DNA from 4 places in the Virgibacillus siamensis genome. Region 2 is predicted to be linked to each of the others. Evidence: riboswitches for the same ligand, from Rfam matches in the RefSeq annotation. Region 2 holds a riboswitch; each other region holds the start of a gene.

Region 1 (2,206 bases), 2.3 Mb from region 2:
CATCGGGAAAATAAGTACGTTACCGGGTTCTCTGCCCTGTTCTTCCGTACGGTCCCGTAAATCAGCGGAATATTGCCGCAAAGCATCCAGTGAATGATTTTTAGTAAAGACAGCCTCTGCATGTTTTGCAGCAAAATTTCGTCCCCTTGGCGAAGCCCCTGCCTGGAAAAGAACGGGTGTACGCTGCGGGGATGGTTCCACCAAATGTGGTCCGGGCACATCGAAAAATCTTCCCTGATGATGAATCAAATCTACCTTATCGGGGTCTGCGAAACTGTCCTTTTCTTTATCGTGTATAACTGCATGATCATCCCAGCTGTGTTCCCATAACTTATAAACAACTTCCAAAAATTCATCCGCCCGATCATAGCGCAAATCGTGCTGAAGGCGTCCTGACAGACCAAGGTTAACCGCTTCACTTTCCAAATATGATGTCACAACATTCCATGCAACACGCCCTTCCGTCAGATGATCAAGTGTGGACAGCTGCCGTGCTAAAGCATATGGCTGTGCATATGTTGCTGATATTGTAGGCGCAAAACCTAAGTGTTCTGTAACGGCTGCCATAGCGGAAATCGGAATCAGCGGATCATGAGCAGGTAATTGTACAGCATGCTGTGCAGCCGGTTTATGACTGTTTTTATAAACACTGTAGGTCCCCAATACATCGGCAATAAATAGTGCATCAAACTTTCCACGTTCCAGTATTTTTGCAGTTTCCGTCCAGTAAGATAATTGATTGTGATGGATACCCTGATCTTTTTCGTATTTCCACAATCCTGTTGAATGTGGTGAAGGTGAATTTTGGATAAAACCATTTAAATGGATTTGCTTTTTCATAAAATCACTCCTAAATTGATTTTTAATTAAAGTTATCAAATTGGAAAACTTGGATTTAAGTATGCAAGGCATTACAGATGAGGCTTGTTCTGTTAATACTTTTGATATTTAAACCTTCATTGGAATCCTCTCCCCTTTCTGCTTGAATGCAAAAAACCCTTCTCCAAAAAATAGAGAAGGGTTTACAAAACAACGATACATTTTGTCGACGCCTTCTCATCTCCGGAATGCTATCCATTCCTCTGAATTTGGCACCATGCTTAATAAAAAGCTGGTTGCCGAGAGTTCACAGGGTCAGTCCCTCCCTCTCTCTTGATAAGAAGTACTCAAAATTATTTAATTTTTAATTATGTTATCACAGAATAATGATTTGTCAACATGTTTTGGAAATATTAGGACCTTAAGCTTAATCCCGATTATCCTGTAGAATCCATTTTACATGATCCGCAATTCAAACCAGTCAGTTTTTCATTCGCGGATCCAGTGCATCCCGCAGTCCATCGCCCATTAAATTAAACCCGAGCACTGTCAGCATAATTGCAATCCCCGGAAAAATAACAGTCCATGACGCACCTTGTATATGATTTTTTGCATCTGCCAGCATTCTCCCCCATTCCGGTTCAGGCGGTTGCGCCCCCATTCCCAAAAATCCCAATGCAGCAGCATCCAAAATAGCTGTCGCAACACTTAATGTCCCCTGCACAATAATAGGAGCAAGACTATTCGGTAATACGTGATAAAATAAAATCCGCGCATCCCGCATGCCGATTGAACGGGCAGCTTGGACATATTCTTCTTCCTTTAATGTCATGACTTTTGATCGTACAAGTCGCCCAAATACAGGCACATTAACCAATGCAATCGCTATTAACGCATTTTGCAAAGAAGGTCCAAGCATTGCAACAATGGCGATTGCAAGCAAAATACTTGGAAAAGCCATCATAATATCAAACAACCTTGAAATAATCATATCCCAAAATCGTCCATAGTATCCTGCAATTAGCCCCAAAAAAGAACCGACAACAACTGAACCAATGACGGATGAGAAACCAATCCACAGTGAAATCCCGGCACCATACATCATCCTGCTTAAAATATCGCGTCCAAATGCATCCGTACCAAACCAATGCTCTGCCGAAGGTGCCTGTAATAGCTTATCTGCCTGATCCAATTTTTGCTCATTGATACCCTCAGGTGCGAGCAACCCGGCAAAAATACCTGTTAAAATAAACAGAAAAATGATAGCTGACCCAATCACCGCCAATTTATTTTTACGGAAAGTTCTCCATACGTCATGCAATGGGGAGGAAACCGCTTCTTCCTCAAATTGATCTGCTTGGCTGCCCGTTTCCGGTACACTTTGTCC
Region 2 (2,206 bases):
CTGTTTCAACACCCACAGCTTCCGCCACGGCCCGCAGCATCGCCGGTGAAGCACCACAGCATAGGCCAATATAGTTGATACCTGTGTCTTTTGCTTCTTTTGCCCATTCCGCCAGCTCATAACGGTTATGGTACAGCGGATCAAGAGCAGTCGGAAATGTTGTTTCTGTAGGTAAATGGCAGCTGCAGCCCCCATCAGGCAAATTAAAGAATGTCGGGTGTTCTTCATTTGTACGATATGGGATAGGCAAACCGCCGACATAACCGTCAACATTGTTTCGTATGGCGGCAAGATACGGCTGCATGGTATCAGGACCACGGAAACAATTCATACCAACGACCAATGCTCCTTTTTCGGAAAGTATTTTACAGGACTCTTCCACAGTGTATCCATCCCGTAAAATGTTCTCGCCCATTAACCCGAATGTAATGACTGCCGGCAAACTTTGTTTAGTAATTTCTTCCAGTGCTATTAGCGCCTCTTCATGGTAATAAAATGTTTCACCATTGATGAAGTCGACCCCTTCTTCTTTGCACCATGTAACCATTTCTGCAAATATATTTCTAACCTTTTCCTTTGACTCCGGATCATCCGGATTAAAGATATTGGTATTCGATATATTCCCTGCCACCAACGCTTCTTCTTTTGGATGCTCTTTGGCAACCTCTTTTGCAAGGCGAATAGCATTTCTGTTTAAGGGTTCCAGCAAATCTTCTTTTCCAATAATACGCATTTTTTCCCTATGAGCATTATATGTAAAAGCCAATACAACATCAGAACCGCCATTCATATAATCCCGATATGCCTGTTTTAATGCCTCAGGATTATCAAGAGCCACCTCAGGAACAAACGAACCTGCCTGCAAATATCCTCTGCGTTCCAATTCAAATAAATAGCCTTCCCCTGCAATTACGGTACCTTCTTTTAAACGATCTTCCAAACTGCGCTTCATAACATTTCCTCCTTTTGAATTTAGTTGTCGCAGTGAATTAAATAACGAAAAAACCCCCTTCTGAAATAAGAAGAGGGTTTTGCCGTGTGTTCAATACTCTTCTTATCTGCAAGCTTCACGCTTTCTGGAATTAGCACAGTACTAAAAAGTCTGTTGCTGAGGCTTCACAGGGCCAGTCCCTCTGCCTCTCTTGATAAGAGTTTCAGTATTCAATTATTGATTACTATATACAATACACGCAGTATTTTTAAAAGTCAAGAAAATTTTTTAATGCAACAAAACAGCCGGTTCAATGATTTGAGTTGCCGTTCAAAGCCGCTTTCTCGGTAGCATGAAGACGGTGCTCCACTTTATTTGGAACCTTTCCATCTCAGGACGATGGAAATCACCTGAATCTATTGTTTACTTGAATATCATTCCATACATCCTCCAAAGTCCAATAAATTAATAGACAAACTTTAATCGATTTAAAATGCTTATCCTTATTAACGCAAAAAAAAGACGATTGTCCAATCGGATTATTTTCCGAATAAACATCGCCATATCATCGTCTATAGGATACCGGTGGTCGGGGTCGAACCGACACTCCCGAAGGAACACGATTTTGAGTCGTGCTTTCAATTTTATAAATTTAATAATCGTTAAGAAACCGTGATTTGACCGTATATTCAAACGTCAATTGTGGCTTTCTTTTCGTCACTATTCATACGATTAACGAACAAGTTTCATTATAGTAGATTTTTAATTGTTTTGCAACCTTAATTTTATGTTCAATATTCCTTCTAAATAATGTAAACTGAATATATAAATAAGTGTGAAATTTGTAGCATATTATTCTTTTATGTCTTAGTACGAAAGAAGGTGTTAAGGACTTGAAGGAACAAAGAATCATCTTAGTATTGGGGATAATATTTATTTTTGGTGCACCTCTTTATTCGTTGGGATACATAACACTTGGGGACTTTTCCATATTCGGTTTTTCATTGGGTGCGTTGTTAATGAGTATTTCAAGTTTATTAGATAACCCTTTGAAGAAAGATAGTGAACAACATATCTTACGAAAGATAGCAAAGAATGTATTATTTATTCTTAGTATTGTTTTAATCGTTCTCTCTCCTATGCTTAATACAAACATAACCTTCCTCAAAAGGTTAGTTAACTCCATAGATTCTAACGTGTTTCTTCTATATAGTATAGGTTTTTCATTCTTCACTTTATTTGTAAGTGATTTATACAAAAAACAAGTCGAGACTA
Region 3 (2,206 bases), 1.9 Mb from region 2:
AGCATAAAATAACTGTACACCCTGGCTGCTGTGTTATAATTTTAAAGAATCTGTTTTCAACTGGGAGCGATTTGGTGATGACGGATGATCCGGGAAAAATCATTATTGTCGAAGGTTTGACAGACAAAAAACAAATTAAAAAGGTCATTACGGAAGACCTCGAAATCATATGTACGAACGGCACACTTGGTGTGGAAAAGTTTGACGAACTTTTGGAAACGTACAATCTCGATAACCGTGATGTGTATATTTTAGTTGATGAAGACAGTTCAGGAGTGAAACTGCGGCGGCAATTGACCAGGGAACTGCCCCATGCCGAGCATATGTACGTTAGCGGTGAATACCGTGAAGTTGCGGCGACCCCTGAACACGATATAGCAGTGGAGTTGGCCGGAAAGGGAATCAGGGTCAATCCGATTTTTTTACTATAGGGTGATCATTTTGCAGGAAGCAACAGAGGAAGTATTACAACAGGATCGTTTGTTACTGTATATCTACACACCATTTTGCGGTACATGCAGTTTGGCAAAATCAATGCTGAATAAAATTGAATCGGTCCATGGTGAAGATATATTTTATGACATGAATGCATCCTTGAATCCTGACTTCATGCAGGAAAATAAAGTGGAAAGTGTTCCATGCCTGTTGATAAAGGAAAACAATGAAGTGAAGGAAAAAGTATATGCATTCCGTTCCATACCAAATATTTATCGTTATCTAATGGAATATAAACCGGAGTTGTTCGCAAAAAATGATTGACATGCCGGCAAATGGATGCTAATATCTTGATTATACTTTTTAAAAATTTAATACGTTTTTCTCTTATCCTGAGCGGTGGAGGGGCTGGCCCTGTGAAACCGCGGCAACCTCAAATGAAGTTTATTTGAAAAGGTGCCAATTCCTGCAAAGCAACAGCTTTGACAGATAAGAGAACGTGAAGATAGCAGCTTACGTCTTTCCGTTCTCTTACGGAAGGGCGTTTTTAATTTGTGACATCGTAATGTCTGAAGGAGGATTTTGTTGATTTCAATCGAGGGTTTAAGCAAAGTATTTACATCTAATAAGAATAACATTACAGCTGTTGATGATTTAACCCTATCCATCAACGAAGGTGAAATATTCGGTGTAATCGGGTACAGCGGGGCAGGGAAAAGTACATTTGTACGGCTTCTGAACCGGCTGGAAGAACCTTCAGACGGAAGAATTGTTATAAATCAGCAGGAAATTACAGCTTTGAATACGAAGCGTTTACGGCTTGCACGACAGGAAATCGGGATGATATTTCAGCACTTCAACCTGCTTTGGTCGCGTTCGGTAAAAGATAATATTGCCTTCCCGCTTGAAATTGCCGGAGTTCCAAAACGTGAACGGGAGGAACGTGTACAGGAATTAATAAAATTGGTTGGGTTGTCCGGGAGGGAAAATGCCTTTCCATCACAGTTAAGTGGCGGTCAGAAACAGCGTGTCGGTATCGCCAGAGCACTCGCAAACAGACCGAAAGTGCTGCTTTGTGATGAAGCAACATCAGCACTTGATCCTGAAACAACAAATGCGATTTTGGATCTTCTGGTTGACATTAATAAAAAACTGGATCTGACTGTTATTTTGATTACCCATGAGATGCATGTCATCCGAAAGATATGCAATCGGGTTGCTGTCATGGAAGAAGGAAAAATTGTGGAGCAAGGTGAGATGATGGATGTCTTCCTGAGGCCGCAGCAGCAGGTTACGAAAAAGTTCGTGGAACAGGTGATGGGTACCAGTGACGAGAATGAAGTATATGCCAGTCTGGTTGAAACGTACCAAAGCGGTAAAATCATCCGCCTGCATTTCCTTGGTGAAACAGCCAATCAGGCAGTGGTGAGCAGTGTCGCCAAGAAGTTTGCCATTGATATCAATATTTTACAGGGAAAAATCACGCAGACACAGCGTGGGGCATATGGAACCCTATTCGTTCAAATAGATGGTCAGCCATCTGAAATAGACAAGGCGGTCGACTATATTAAGAATGAAACCTCTGTGGAAGTGGAGGTGGTCCGTGATGTTGACTGAGTTATTTCCGAATATAGACACCCAGGAGTTGTGGGTTGCCACGTATGAGACTTTTTATATGACGATACTTGCCTTGGTTGGCACGTTGATTCTGGGGATTGCACTCGGATTGATGCTTTTTCTGACCGGAAAAGGTGGTATTTGGCAAAATAAA
Region 4 (2,206 bases), 760 kb from region 2:
ACACGGCTTTCTAAAAATTCATCTAACATAAAGCATAACATCCACAGAAAAAATAACCACCCCGGCATTAATCTGAACTATCAATTTCAATTTTTTCTTTTATCGGGCTTTAAATCACAGTTAATTACTTCGTTTCCAATAAGTTTTTGTCCCGTTATTTGTTATGATGGCTTTCCTTGGAATGTTGATTAATATGAACATGAGATTCAGGATATCAACTGACGATGCCATAGCGTTAACGAATATCAGAAGCTTCATGGATGGTGTTAGTGCTCCAATTATTCCCAGCACCATTGGTAATAGCATGGAAATAATAATAAAAGGAGCAACAGTAATAATGATGTACCTCGATTTTGTAATCACTTCTTCCGTTGCTACATACCCGCCAAATAGTGTGAGTCCAATCGTCGTGTTTTCGGATCTGAGAAAGTTTGGTATGAAAATCAAATGGAGTAATTCATGGATGAAGACCAATAAGAATATTAAGAGTATAATTCCCAGGTTAACGGTAATTGTTAATGAATCCTGCTGCGTTGTCATACCAAATTCATTTAATGTAATACCGGAAAAAAGATTTATCATCCAAAGGGCTGCAATTCCATTCAGTATCATAAACGGAATTGATAAAAGAATAGCCACTGTCAAACTTTGGGGTACTTTCATTTCCTTCCAGCCATTTTGAATCAGTTCCACATGTACAGCTTCATTCATCTTCGGCAATTTATTCCGTACCTTCATGACACTCCCCCCATTTTCAACATATTACGATTGACACATTTCATGAATTGTACTAAACTGACTATCATCCAATTAAATACACCACTTATCCAGAGTGGCTGAGGGATCTGGCCCTGTGAAGCCCGGCAACCTGCGCAAATAACTGCAAGGTGCCAATTCCAGCAAACCGCTATATATGCGTTTTGGAAGATAAGATATTCTATAATCTCCTTCCAAGACGGAAGGTTTTTTGTTTTTGTACAGGTTTTATTGCACAGTCCAGATGTTGAATCGACATGATAGCAATAACCCCAGAATTCCTAACACACTTACATTCATCAAGGGGGAGATTGGAATGAACACAACAAAAATTAATAAAGGAAATCCTTTTGCGTTACTGCCTTTTATCATTTTTTTACTGTTATTTATCGGATCCGGTCTTATAAATGGCGACTTTTATAAACTGCCCGTACTTGTTGCAGTATTCATTGCCGTTTTATTCGCACTGTTTATGAACCGGAAAATGGCGTTTAAAGATAAACTTGACCACCTGACAAAAGGTGCAGGTCATCCCAACATTATGCTGATGGTCATAATTTACCTGCTTGCCGGTGCATTTGCTGCTGTCGCTGAGGGTGTTGGAGCAGTTGAATCAACCGTTAATCTCGGTTTAACTTTCTTACCGGAAAACCTGTTAATTGTCGGGTTGTTTATAATCGGCTGCTTTATATCCATTTCAATGGGGACATCCGTCGGCACGGTCGTTGCGCTTGCCCCAATCGGTGCCGGACTTGCTGATCAGACCGGTATGAGTACTGCCTTGATTATGGGTGCAATTATCAGTGGTGCCATGTTCGGTGATAACTTGTCGATGATTTCCGATACGACCATTGCGGCGGTTCGAACACAGGCTGTTAAAATGAGTGATAAATTTAAGGTGAACGTTTATATCGCACTTCCCGCTGCAATTGTAACAGCTGTAATTTTCGGAGTAATGACACTTGATGCAAGCGGCGGGGTCAGCGGAAATCACCCATATGACCTGATAAAAGTATTGCCATATCTTGCCGTACTTGTATTTGCGATTGCCGGTGTCAATGTCATCTATGTCTTAATCGGCGGTACCATTTTCGCCGGAATCATTGGACTGTTTTACGGTAAATTCGACGGCATGGGATTCCTGAACTTGCTTGGCGACGGCATGGCCGGCATGCAGGAACTATCCCTGTTATCGATTTTACTAGGAGGTTTAGTCGAACTAATCCGTGTAAACGGCGGAATTGACTTCATGCTTCATGCTATCAGCAATCGAATTAAAACACGAAAAGGTGCCGAAGCAGGAATTGCCGGACTTGTCAGCGCCTTTGATGTATCAACAGCCAACAACACAATCTCTATTATCAGTGTTGGTCCGCTAGTCAAACAGATTTCAGAACGGTTCGGTGTCGACCCGCGACGATCAGCTAGTGTTCTGGATATTTTTGCAAGT

Evidence for each region. A riboswitch is a leader RNA that binds a small molecule or an ion and turns the genes downstream of it on or off. The one in region 2 is predicted to bind S-adenosylmethionine.
Region 1: it holds a riboswitch for S-adenosylmethionine, as region 2 does, so the genes downstream of both, B1K71_RS15305 (LLM class flavin-dependent oxidoreductase) here and B1K71_RS03580 (homocysteine S-methyltransferase family protein) in region 2, are expected to answer to the same signal.
Region 3: it holds a riboswitch for S-adenosylmethionine, as region 2 does, so the genes downstream of both, B1K71_RS13340 (methionine ABC transporter ATP-binding protein) here and B1K71_RS03580 (homocysteine S-methyltransferase family protein) in region 2, are expected to answer to the same signal.
Region 4: it holds a riboswitch for S-adenosylmethionine, as region 2 does, so the genes downstream of both, B1K71_RS07490 (Na+/H+ antiporter NhaC family protein) here and B1K71_RS03580 (homocysteine S-methyltransferase family protein) in region 2, are expected to answer to the same signal.

What each region holds. Positions count from the first base shown of each region.
Region 1 covers NZ_FUIH01000007.1:2,312,642-2,314,847, forward strand. Annotated here, with positions in the region: gene B1K71_RS15305 (LLM class flavin-dependent oxidoreductase) at 1-840, opposite strand, end outside; SAM riboswitch class I at 1,054-1,162, opposite strand; gene B1K71_RS15310 (ABC transporter permease) at 1,301-2,206, opposite strand, start outside.
Region 2 covers NZ_FUIH01000007.1:15,826-18,031, reverse strand. Annotated here, with positions in the region: gene B1K71_RS03580 (homocysteine S-methyltransferase family protein) at 1-952, opposite strand, end outside; SAM riboswitch class I at 1,052-1,152, opposite strand; gene B1K71_RS03575 (hypothetical protein) at 1,825-2,206, shown strand, end outside.
Region 3 covers NZ_FUIH01000007.1:1,889,862-1,892,067, reverse strand. Annotated here, with positions in the region: gene B1K71_RS13350 (toprim domain-containing protein) at 78-431, shown strand; gene B1K71_RS13345 (thioredoxin family protein) at 442-759, shown strand; SAM riboswitch class I at 820-931, shown strand; gene B1K71_RS13340 (methionine ABC transporter ATP-binding protein) at 1,021-2,052, shown strand; gene B1K71_RS13335 (methionine ABC transporter permease) at 2,042-2,206, shown strand, end outside.
Region 4 covers NZ_FUIH01000007.1:772,873-775,078, reverse strand. Annotated here, with positions in the region: gene B1K71_RS07495 (DUF3267 domain-containing protein) at 121-738, opposite strand; SAM riboswitch class I at 821-934, shown strand; gene B1K71_RS07490 (Na+/H+ antiporter NhaC family protein) at 1,073-2,206, shown strand, end outside.